Regions from separate parts of the Methylocystis rosea genome, predicted to be linked through region 1. Evidence: riboswitches for the same ligand, from Rfam matches in the RefSeq annotation. Region 1 holds a riboswitch; the other holds the start of a gene.

Region 1 (4,876 bases):
ATCATCAAGATCGGCCGCACCCATCTGCAGGATGCGACGCCGGTGACGCTCGGCCAGGAGTTTTCCGGCTATGCGGCGCAGGCCGAATACGCGGAAAGGCGCATCAGAACGACCCTCGCCGATCTTCTGCAGCTCGCCCAGGGCGGGACGGCGGTTGGCACGGGCGTCAACACCTTCAAGGGCTTTGGCGAAGAGGTCGCCGCCGACATCGCCGAGCAGACCGGACTGCCTTTTGTTTCGGCGCCCAACAAATTCGAAGCGCTCGCCACGCACGATGCGATCGTCTTCGCGCATGGCGCGCTCAATGCGCTGGCGTCGGGCCTCTACAAGATCGCGAGCGACATTCGCCTGCTCGGCTCTGGGCCGCGCGCCGGCCTCGGGGAACTGAGGCTTCCCGAGAACGAGCCCGGCTCGTCGATCATGCCGGGCAAGGTCAATCCGACCCAGGTCGAATCGCTGACCATGGTGTGCACGCGCGTTTTCGGAAACAATTCGACGATCACCTTCGCCGCCTCGCAGGGCCATCTCGAACTCAATGTGCTGAAGCCGGTCGTCGGCTTCGCGCTGCTCGAATCGACGATCCTGCTGGCCGACGGCATCAACAGTTTCGTCGCACGCTGCGTCGACGGCATTGAAGCGGATGAGGCCAACATTAAGCGCTTCCTCGATCGCTCGCTGATGCTCGTCACCGCGCTCGCGCCGAAGATCGGCTATGACGCGGCCTCGAAGATCGCCCGCGCGGCGCACAAAAACGGCACGAGCCTGAAGGAAGAAGCGCTCGCGTCCGGCAAGGTGACGGAAGTCGAATTCGACGAAATCGTGCGGCCGGAGAATATGCTCGCGCCGAGCGCGTGAGCAACCAGAGTAGCTTGCGTAAACACCCTCCCCTTGATGGGGAGGGTCGGCGCGAAGCGCCGGGGTGGGGTGATCGTCTTTCTATCTCTCGTCTCTTAATGTCACCCCCACCCGCGCTGCTGCGCAGCGCGACCTCCCCCCTCAAGGGGGAGGTGAAACACGCGCCGCGCCTTCCCCTCGCCATGCATCCGCATTAGTTTCGGCTTCTCACCGAGGAGCCGATTCATGGCCGCGATCGAAGCCGTCCTCAATACGATAGACGCTAATCTCGACGCTTCGAGAGAACGCCTGTTCGATCTTCTGCGCATTCCCTCCGTTTCGACCGATCCGGCCTATAGCGCGCAATGCCTGCGCGCGGCGAACTGGCTCAAGGATCAGCTCAACGGCCTTGGTTACGAAGCGCAAGTGCGCGAGACCCCCGGCCATCCGATCGTCGTCGGCCACGCCAAGGCGAAGCGCAAGGATGCGCCGCATGTGCTGTTCTACGGCCATTATGACGTGCAGCCGCCGGATCCCTTGGAACTGTGGGAAACCGAGCCCTTCGCGCCGCGGCTGACCGAGGGCAAGGACGGCAAGGACATCGTCGCTCGCGGCGCCTCCGACGACAAAGGCCAGTTGATGACGTTCGTTGAGGCGTGCCGCGCTTTCGAGGCGAATGGCGGTCTGCCCTGCAACGTCACTTTTCTGTTCGAGGGCGAAGAGGAGACGGGGTCGCCCTCGCTTCCAGGCTTTCTCGCCGCGCATAAGGACGAACTCTCGGCGCCCGATCTCGCGCTCGTTTGCGACACCAGCATGTGGAACGCGTCGACGCCGGCGATCACGGTGATGCTGCGCGGGCTCGCGCTCGAAGAGGTGATCATCAAAGGGCCGAGCCATGATCTGCATTCCGGCATGTTCGGCGGGCCGGTGCTGAATCCGATTCATGTGCTGGCGAAAATCATCGCCGATCTGCATGACATCGAGGGCAAGGTGACGCTGCCGGGCTTCTACGCCAGCGTGCCGGAGATTCCCGAAGACATCGCCGAGCAATGGCGCGCCATCGACTTCGATGAGGCCAAATGGCTCTCGGAGATCGGCCTCTCGCGCGTTGGCGGCGAAACCGGCCGCGGCATCATCGAGCAGATCTGGGCGCGCCCGACCTGCGACGTGAATGGAATCATCGGCGGCTACACAGGCGCAGGATCGAAGACGGTGCTGCCGGCGCAGGCGTCGGCGAAATTTTCCTTCCGCCTCGTCGGCAAGCAGGACGCCAAAGCAATCCTGGAAAGCTTCCGTAGTTTTGTGCGCGAGCGTCTGCCAACCGACGCCAAGGCCGAATTCATTTCACATGGCGCGTCGAACGCTTTGCAACTTCCCTTCGGCTCGGAGGCGCTCAATCGCGCGCGCCGCGCGCTTGCGGAAGAATGGGAGAAGGAAGCGGTGCTCGCCGGCTGCGGCGGCTCGATCCCGATCGTCGGCGCCTTCAAGCGCGACCTCAATATGGATTCGCTGATGATCGGCTTCGCGCATGACGATGACCGCATTCATTCGCCGAACGAGAAATATTCCTACGCGTCGTTTCACAAGGGAACGCGCTCCTGGGCGCGGGTGTTGCACGCGCTCGCGGCGGCGTAAAGCGATCGGCTACGGCAAAGCTCTTGACTTGACGTGCGATCGGCACTCTATTTCGCGGCAGACGGTTCCTAACGGGATCAAAAAGGGAATGCGGTGAGCGCGCAGCTTCGTGCGCAATTCCGCGGCTGCCCCCGCAACTGTAAGCGGCGAGCCGACGACCACTAAGCCACTGGAGCCATAAGGCTCTGGGAAGGCGGTCCGAGGCGACAACCCGCGAGCCAGGAGACCTGCCGTCGCTTCGTGGTCACGCGCGAAAGCGTCGGGCGGGGTGCACCGATGCGGCCGATGCCTCTCGCCTTGTCGGCGTGTGGGCAAAGACCTTCGCAGTGACGGCCCACGTCTCGCTGCGAGTCTACGCGCATGCATATCCACATTCAGAGCCCCGCCTTGCGCGGCGCATTTCTGTTGTCTTTATCCCTCTCCGCCTCCGTCGCTTCCGCCCAGCAATCCCTGCCTGTCATCGAGGTCGGCCCGTTAAGTCCGGCGCAGCCAGGCTCGCCCGCCGCCGACGTTGAAGATCAAACCGTCGTCACGCCGACGCGCGTCGAGCAGCCGGCATCGAGCACTGGCGCCTCGGTCAGCGTCATTCATGCGCGTGATATCCAGAAGCGCGGATCGCTCGGCTTCAATGACGTTTTGCGCGGCGTGCCGGGACTTGACGTCTACTCGAATGGCGGGCCTGGAACACAGACCTCTGTCGCTTTGCGCGGCTCGACGCCCGGTCAGACATTGGTGCTGATCGACGGCATTCGCATTGGCGATCCGACGAGCACGGACGGTTCGGTCGATTTCGGCCAGCTCATTCCAACCGACATCGAGCGAATCGAAGTGCTGCGTGGTCCGCAATCGGCGCTCTATGGCTCGGACGCGATGGGCGGCGTGATCAATATCATTACGCGTCGCGGCAAGGGCGCGCCGCAAGGCTGGCTCATGTCGGAGGGCGGCTCCTATGGAACGTCGTCGTCGCGCGCGTCGATCTCCGGCGCCGACGGTCGGGGGTCCTACGCGCTGTCGATCTCCGGCCTGCACGCCGATGGCTTCCCGCGCTACGGCTATCGTCAGCAACGTCCGATCTTCATCGGCGATCAGACGACGCCGCTGCCGCCGCTGCCCGCCAATGATCCGACGAACAATGTCGGCGTCACCGGGCGCATCGGCTATGAACTCACCGAAGATGCGCGGATCGAGGCGGGCCTTGCGGGCTACGACAGCGCTATTCGTTACGACAATCCCTACGCCTTCAGTCCTTTCAGCGTCTTCGATCCTTTCAATCATCAGCATGCGACCTTCATGCAGGGCTATGTGCGGCTCGGCGCCGATATGTTCGACAAGATTCTGCGCAACCGGCTGACGCTCTACGCAAATCGCGGCAATCGCGACGCCTGGATGACACAAGCCTGTTTCGACATGCTGACTTTCACATCGCAGAACTGCCGCTTCGGCTATCTCGGCGGGCGCAGGGGCGTCGAATATCAAAGCGACATCGCGCTGGGGTCGCTCGGTCTCGCGACGCTTGGCGCGCGCGTCGAAACCGAGACGGCGCAGAATTCGCGCGAAGCCTGGATCGTCGATGATTACGCGCCGACGCGCGCCGTCCAGACGACATGGTCCGGCTATGCGCAGCATCAATTCACGCTCTTCGATCGCCTCGATATTTCCTATGGGGGCCGCGCCGATGCGGTGAGCAAGAACCAAACGTTTCTCACCTGGCGGACGATGGCGAATTTCCGCATCGATGAGATCGGCATGCGGCTGCGCGGCTCCGCGGCGACCGGCGCAAAAACCGCTTCGCTCTATCAGCGGTTCAGCCAGTACGGCGATCCGTCGCTCGCGCCCGAACGCGTGCTCGGCTTCGACGCGGGCGTCGATCAGAGTTTTTTTGGCGGCGTCGCGACGGCCTCCGTCTCGGTCTTTGCCAATCGCTACGAAAATCTTGTTCAATTCGGAAAGGCAGAGAGTTGCGCGTCGACCCAGATCTTCGGCTGCTATTTCAACGTCGGGCGCGCGGATACGCGCGGCGTCGAATTTTCGGGCGAAGCTGCTCTCGTGCCCGGCGCTCTGCTGTTGCGCGGAAGCTACACCTTTCTCGCCGCGCGAAATCTCGATGATGACGAGGGCAGCATCTACGCTGGACGCACGCTTTTGCGCCGTCCGCGCCACAAGGGCATGTGGTCGGTCATCTATACCGGCGCGCCGGGTCTCGAACTCGAGGCGCGCGCCAATATCGTCGGCGCCGCGCATGATTTGGATTTCATCTTCAATAAGCGCGTGATGCTCGCGCCCTATGTGCGCCTCGATCTCTTCGCGAATTACAAGCTGACAGACTCGCTGACGCTGCATGGGCGCATCGAGAATGTCGGCAATGCGCTCTACGAGGAAGTCTACAATTATTCGACGACGGCGCGCG
Region 2 (4,876 bases), 1.4 Mb from region 1:
CGCGTCGTCGTGCGCATCGCCGGGAACGATCGCGAGGGCGATTCCCTTTGCGCGCGCAAGCGCCTCGAGCTGCTCGACGCCATAGGGCCAATAGTCTTTGCCGCCGAGCAGCCGCACGATGATCAGCCGCCCATGTCGCGCCACAGTGTCGAGATAGAGATCGACGGAGTAGGGGTGCTTCAATTGCGCGAGCGACGCGCAGCGAAAGCTCGGGAGAGTCGCGCCGCTTTGCTCATAAAGCCGCGCCAGCAAACGCAGCTCTGAATCAGAGAAGGACAGAAACACGATCTCCGCGGGAGATTGACCGAGATCGACCGCGCCGCCGGCGTCGTCGAGATTATGGAGATCGCGCGGGAGAAGATGCATGGCGTATCACGGCTGCGCCAGCGTCGCGATCACCGCGTCGCGATTGAGGCCTTTCTCGCCAATGATCACGACGCGACTCATGCGCTGCTCATCGGGTCTCCACGCCCGATCGAAATGATGTTCGATGCGCGCGCCGACGCCTTGCACGAGCAGGCGCATCGGCTTGCCGACGACTTCGACGAATCCCTTGATGCGCAGCACGTCATGCGCGCGCGCCGCTTCGGCGAGTCGCGCGATCAGCGCGGCCGGATCGGCGACCGCAGAGAGCGACACGACGAAACTGTCGAAGTCGTCATGGTCATGTTCCGGCTCGGCGTCATGATGCGACGGACGGGTCGCGAGATCATCCTCCGCCGCCGCCGAAAGGCCGAGCAGCACGAGCGGATCGACGCGCCCTCCGCTGGCGCGCACGATCTTCGCCGCTTTCCGGGCGCCGAGCGCCAAGCGGTTTGCGACGTCGCGTTCTTCGTCGGCGCCCAGCAGATCGGTCTTGTTGAGGATGATGAGATCGGCGCAGGCGAGCTGATCTTCAAACACTTCTTCAAGCGGATTGTCGTGGTCGATCGTCTGCGTGTCTTCGCGCTCCTTGGCGATCGCATCGAGATCGTCGGCGAAACGGCCCTCCGCCACGGCCTTGCCGTCGATGACGGCGATGACGCCATCGACCGTCAGCTTCGAGCGGATCGCCGGCCAGTCGAACGCCTTGACCAGCGGTTTGGGCAGCGCCAATCCCGAGGTTTCGATGATGATGTGATCGGGACGCTTTTCATGCGCGAGCAGCGCTTCGATCGCCGGGATGAAATCGTCGGCGACGGTGCAGCACAGACAGCCGTTGGCGAGTTCGACGATGTTCTCTTCCGGGCAGTTTTCGACGCCGCAGGCGCGCAGTATTTCGCCGTCGACGCCGACGTCTCCGAATTCATTGATGACGAGCGCCAGGCGCCGATCCTTGGCGTTCTCGAGCACATGGCGAATGAGCGTCGTCTTCCCCGCGCCAAGGAAGCCGGTGACAATCGTTGCAGGGATTTTGGCGCTCATGAGGATTCCTGTTGGCGCGACTGGAGTCGCCAGACGAGACCGGCGAGCGCGCCGGCAAGCGCCCAGCTGATCGCCTGAACGGCGAGCGAGGCGGCCGCGAAGCGCGCGGCGAGCTCCGCCGGCGCCGTGCTCTCGGGCGTCGCGGGCTGCGGCGCGAAGAAATGCGGCAGGGCGATCAGCGCGACGCCGGCGATCTTCGCCGCGGTCGAGTCAAGCCGCAACAGGGCGAAGAGTCCGGCGCCGGTCGACAGCGCGGTCGCAAGCCACCAGATCTGGCGCGCGGCGAGTTCGGTTTCCGCCATGCCGGGAAGCTGCGGGGCGAGGCCGAGACTCGTCGCGAGTCCCGTCGCCGCGAAGGCGCAGGCGCCCCACAGCGCGGCGCGGCGCGGCGCGATGGCGTCGCCGGAGAGAAGCATCGCGGCGAGCAGTATGAGCGCGTAGCCGATCGAGACGGCGATCGTTGCGGCGCTCGTCGCCGCCGTGCGGCTCAGGCCGGAAAGCGCTGCGCCCGCGTCGGCGCCGTCATGCGCATGCTGCGCCGCCTCATAGACCTCTGCGGCGAGGATCAGCGGCGTCGTGGTGAAGTGCTGCAGGGCCGCGACCGCAAGCCCGGCGACAAGGCCGGCGATCAGGCCGGTCGTCAAAACGCGCGCGATCAAGCGCGTTGGCGCCTAGTGACAGGGGAAGGAGAGCGCGTGGCGCGTGTCATGCGCCGCGTCATGGACGCTTTCTGGATAGGCGAAGCCCGCAAGCCAAACGAGCCCGAAGCCGAGAGTGAGCGCAACAACGGCGGCCTTCAGCGTCTCGAGTCTCGAAGCGGGGAGGGCGGCGGCGTTGGCGGATGATTTGGCGTTCATATCGGTCTCCCTGCCGCCCCACCGGCGGCGATGCGATGCGCGCGGCGATCCAAATTGATCGCCCTGACGGCAGGTCTCCTGGCTCCCGGGTCGTCGGACCGCGCCGCCTTCCCAAGCATCTCGCTCAGTGGCAGATGGCGCGGACCTTGCCGGCTACAGTTGCGGGGGCAGCCGCGGATACGGGACCTAATGCCCGCGCCGCGTTCCCTTTTCACTTCTTGCGAAGGACCGTCCCGACTAGTCATATGCGCGGCTCATGCTTCCGTCAAACCGGCCGAGGAGCGCCTGTGACCGAGATGAACGAAGACGACGAGGCGCGCCGCCATCGTCTCAAGATGGAGAAGCGCAAGGCGGTTCAGGACGCCGAGGTCGCCGGCAAGACGGTCGCCCGCAAAGGCCTGCTGATGGTCCACACCGGCGCCGGCAAGGGAAAGTCGACGGCGGCCTTCGGGCTGGCGCTGCGCGCGCTCGGCCATGGCTGGAAGATCGGCGTCGTTCAGTTCGGCAAGGGCCAGTGGCGCACCGGCGAGCGCAACATGCTCGAAAAGCTCGGCCAAGAGTTCGGTCAAGAGTTCGGTCAAGTCGCCTGGCATACGCTCGGCGAGGGCTTCACCTGGGAGACGCAGGACCGCGCGCGCGACGAGGCGGCGGCGCGGCGCGCCTGGGAGAAGGCGTGCGAACTGATGGACGACCCCCACATTCGCCTGCTGGTGCTCGACGAATTGAACATTTCGCTGCGCTACGAGCATTTGCCGCTGGACGAGGTGCTCGATGCGCTCGCCGCGCGGCGCGACGACCTCAATGTCGTCGTGACCGGACGCAACGCCAAGCCGGAGCTCATCGCCGCCGCCGATCTCGTCACCGAGATGACCCTGGTCAAGCATCATTTCGGCGCCGGCGTCAAAGCGCAGGAGGGAATCGAATTCTAACCTGAAACCTGTTCTGAAGCCCGCCGGCCTATCGCTCTTGGCAGCGGCTCGCGTAGAGAATACGCTTTGCGGGCAGGCAGTTCCGTGGCGGACAGGGACGCGCGCCAGCGACGCGAGCAGCGTCAGTCCTGGCTGGACTCTCAACATCATCTGGACCCGAAAGCTCGATGGACGTTTACGACGCGCTCCGCTTTTCCGCTGCGAAGATCTCCAACGAGCTGTTTTCGGCGGGATCGATTTTTTCGGTCTATTCGCTGGCGACGACGTTTCTCATCGCCGTTGGCGCGCTGGCCTATCAGCGCAAGATGCGCCGGGGGCGCGTCAACCTGCGGGCCATCGCGCGGGCGATCTTCGACAAGAGACTCCTGCTATCCAAATCTTTTGCCGCGGACGTCAAGCTCTTCGTCCTGAGCGTCGTTCTCATGCCGGTCGTGGTGGGCGCGCTCGTTCTATCGACGAACGGCGTTGCGACCGCCGTGAGCGCCGCGCTGCGCAGTTCATTTGGCGCTTTTGCGCCGACCTCTTGCTGTGACCTTTCGATAAGGCTCTTCTCTACCGCCGTGCTCTTTTTGGCCTATGAGATCGGCTATTGGGTCGATCACTATCTCAAGCATCGGATCCCGTTTTTGTGGGAGTTCCACAAGGTACATCACACCGCCGAGGTGCTGACCCCGGTGACGAATTTTCGCAATCATCCGATCGACAACATCTTTTTCGGCTACATGCTCGCGATGTTCATTGGCGGCGCGTCAGGCGTATTGGCGTGGGTCTTTGGGCGAACCACTGAATCCTTCACGGTCGACGGGAAGAACATCCTTTTCATCTTCTTCCTTTGGACGATCGGGCATCTTCAACATTCGCAGTTCTGGATTCCGTTTCGCGGGATTTTGGGACACGTCGTCCTAAGCCCCGCGCACCACCAGATTCATCATTCGACAGATCCTCAGCACTTCAATCGCAACTTCGGCAGCGTTCTCGCCGTTTGGGACTGGATGTTCGGATCGCTCGAGATGCCCTCGACCAAGAACCCGCGCCTTAAATACGGGGTCGAGGAAGACGCCGCGGACCCGCATTCGTCCTTCGGATTATTGGCGACCCCGATTTATAGAGCCGCCCTCGCGCTCTGGCGCGCGTCCGCCGAGGCATGGAATGCAGGGACTGAGCGACTGGAGCAGCGCCGTCAAAGGCTCAAGAGCACAGGCATATTATGAGCCGCGTTCGCGCCGATCTGTTGCTTGTGCTTGCGGCGTTTATCTGGGGGACGGCCTTTATCGCGCAAAAAAACGCCGGCGAGCTTATGGGGCCGATCACCTTCGTCGGCGTCCGTTTTCTACTGTCCTGCGCCGCGCTCGCGCCGCTGGCGCTCTATGAACGCCGTTACAGTGACTCTCCGCTGAAAAAGGGCGATTTGCCTCTCGCCGGCCTGATCGGCTTGTGCGTCTTCCTCGCCGCGGCTTTGCAGCAAGTCGGCCTCGCCACGACGACGGCGACCAACGGCGGATTTCTCACGGCGCTGTATGTCGTGCTCGTTCCGGTGTTCGTCTTTGCGCAGACCGGCGTAAGACCCCGGCAGGTCGTTCTCTTCGCGGGCGTCGGGTCCATCGCGGGCGCTTGGCTGCTGACCGACAGCGCGCAGCTCCAGAGTTGGACGTCGGGCGACGCCTTGGTTTTGATTGCGGACATCGC

Evidence for each region. Region 1 has a riboswitch for cobalamin ahead of EHO51_RS14380 (TonB-dependent receptor plug domain-containing protein). Riboswitches for the same ligand answer to the same signal wherever they lie in the genome.
Region 2: it holds a riboswitch for cobalamin, as region 1 does, so the genes downstream of both, EHO51_RS03305 (CbtB domain-containing protein) here and EHO51_RS14380 (TonB-dependent receptor plug domain-containing protein) in region 1, are expected to answer to the same signal.

What each region holds. Positions count from the first base shown of each region.
Region 1 is NZ_CP034086.1:2,966,287-2,971,162, reverse strand. Features, by position in the region: gene fumC (class II fumarate hydratase) at 1-855, shown strand, start outside; gene EHO51_RS14385 (M20/M25/M40 family metallo-hydrolase) at 1,081-2,469, shown strand; cobalamin riboswitch at 2,515-2,719, shown strand; gene EHO51_RS14380 (TonB-dependent receptor plug domain-containing protein) at 2,830-4,876, shown strand, end outside.
Region 2 is NZ_CP034086.1:713,549-718,424, forward strand. Features, by position in the region: gene cobN (cobaltochelatase subunit CobN) at 1-366, opposite strand, end outside; gene cobW (cobalamin biosynthesis protein CobW) at 373-1,404, opposite strand; gene EHO51_RS03300 (CbtA family protein) at 1,401-2,063, opposite strand; gene EHO51_RS03305 (CbtB domain-containing protein) at 2,076-2,261, opposite strand; cobalamin riboswitch at 2,313-2,509, opposite strand; gene cobO (cob(I)yrinic acid a,c-diamide adenosyltransferase) at 2,558-3,190, shown strand; gene EHO51_RS03315 (sterol desaturase family protein) at 3,358-4,401, shown strand; gene EHO51_RS03320 (DMT family transporter) at 4,398-4,876, shown strand, end outside.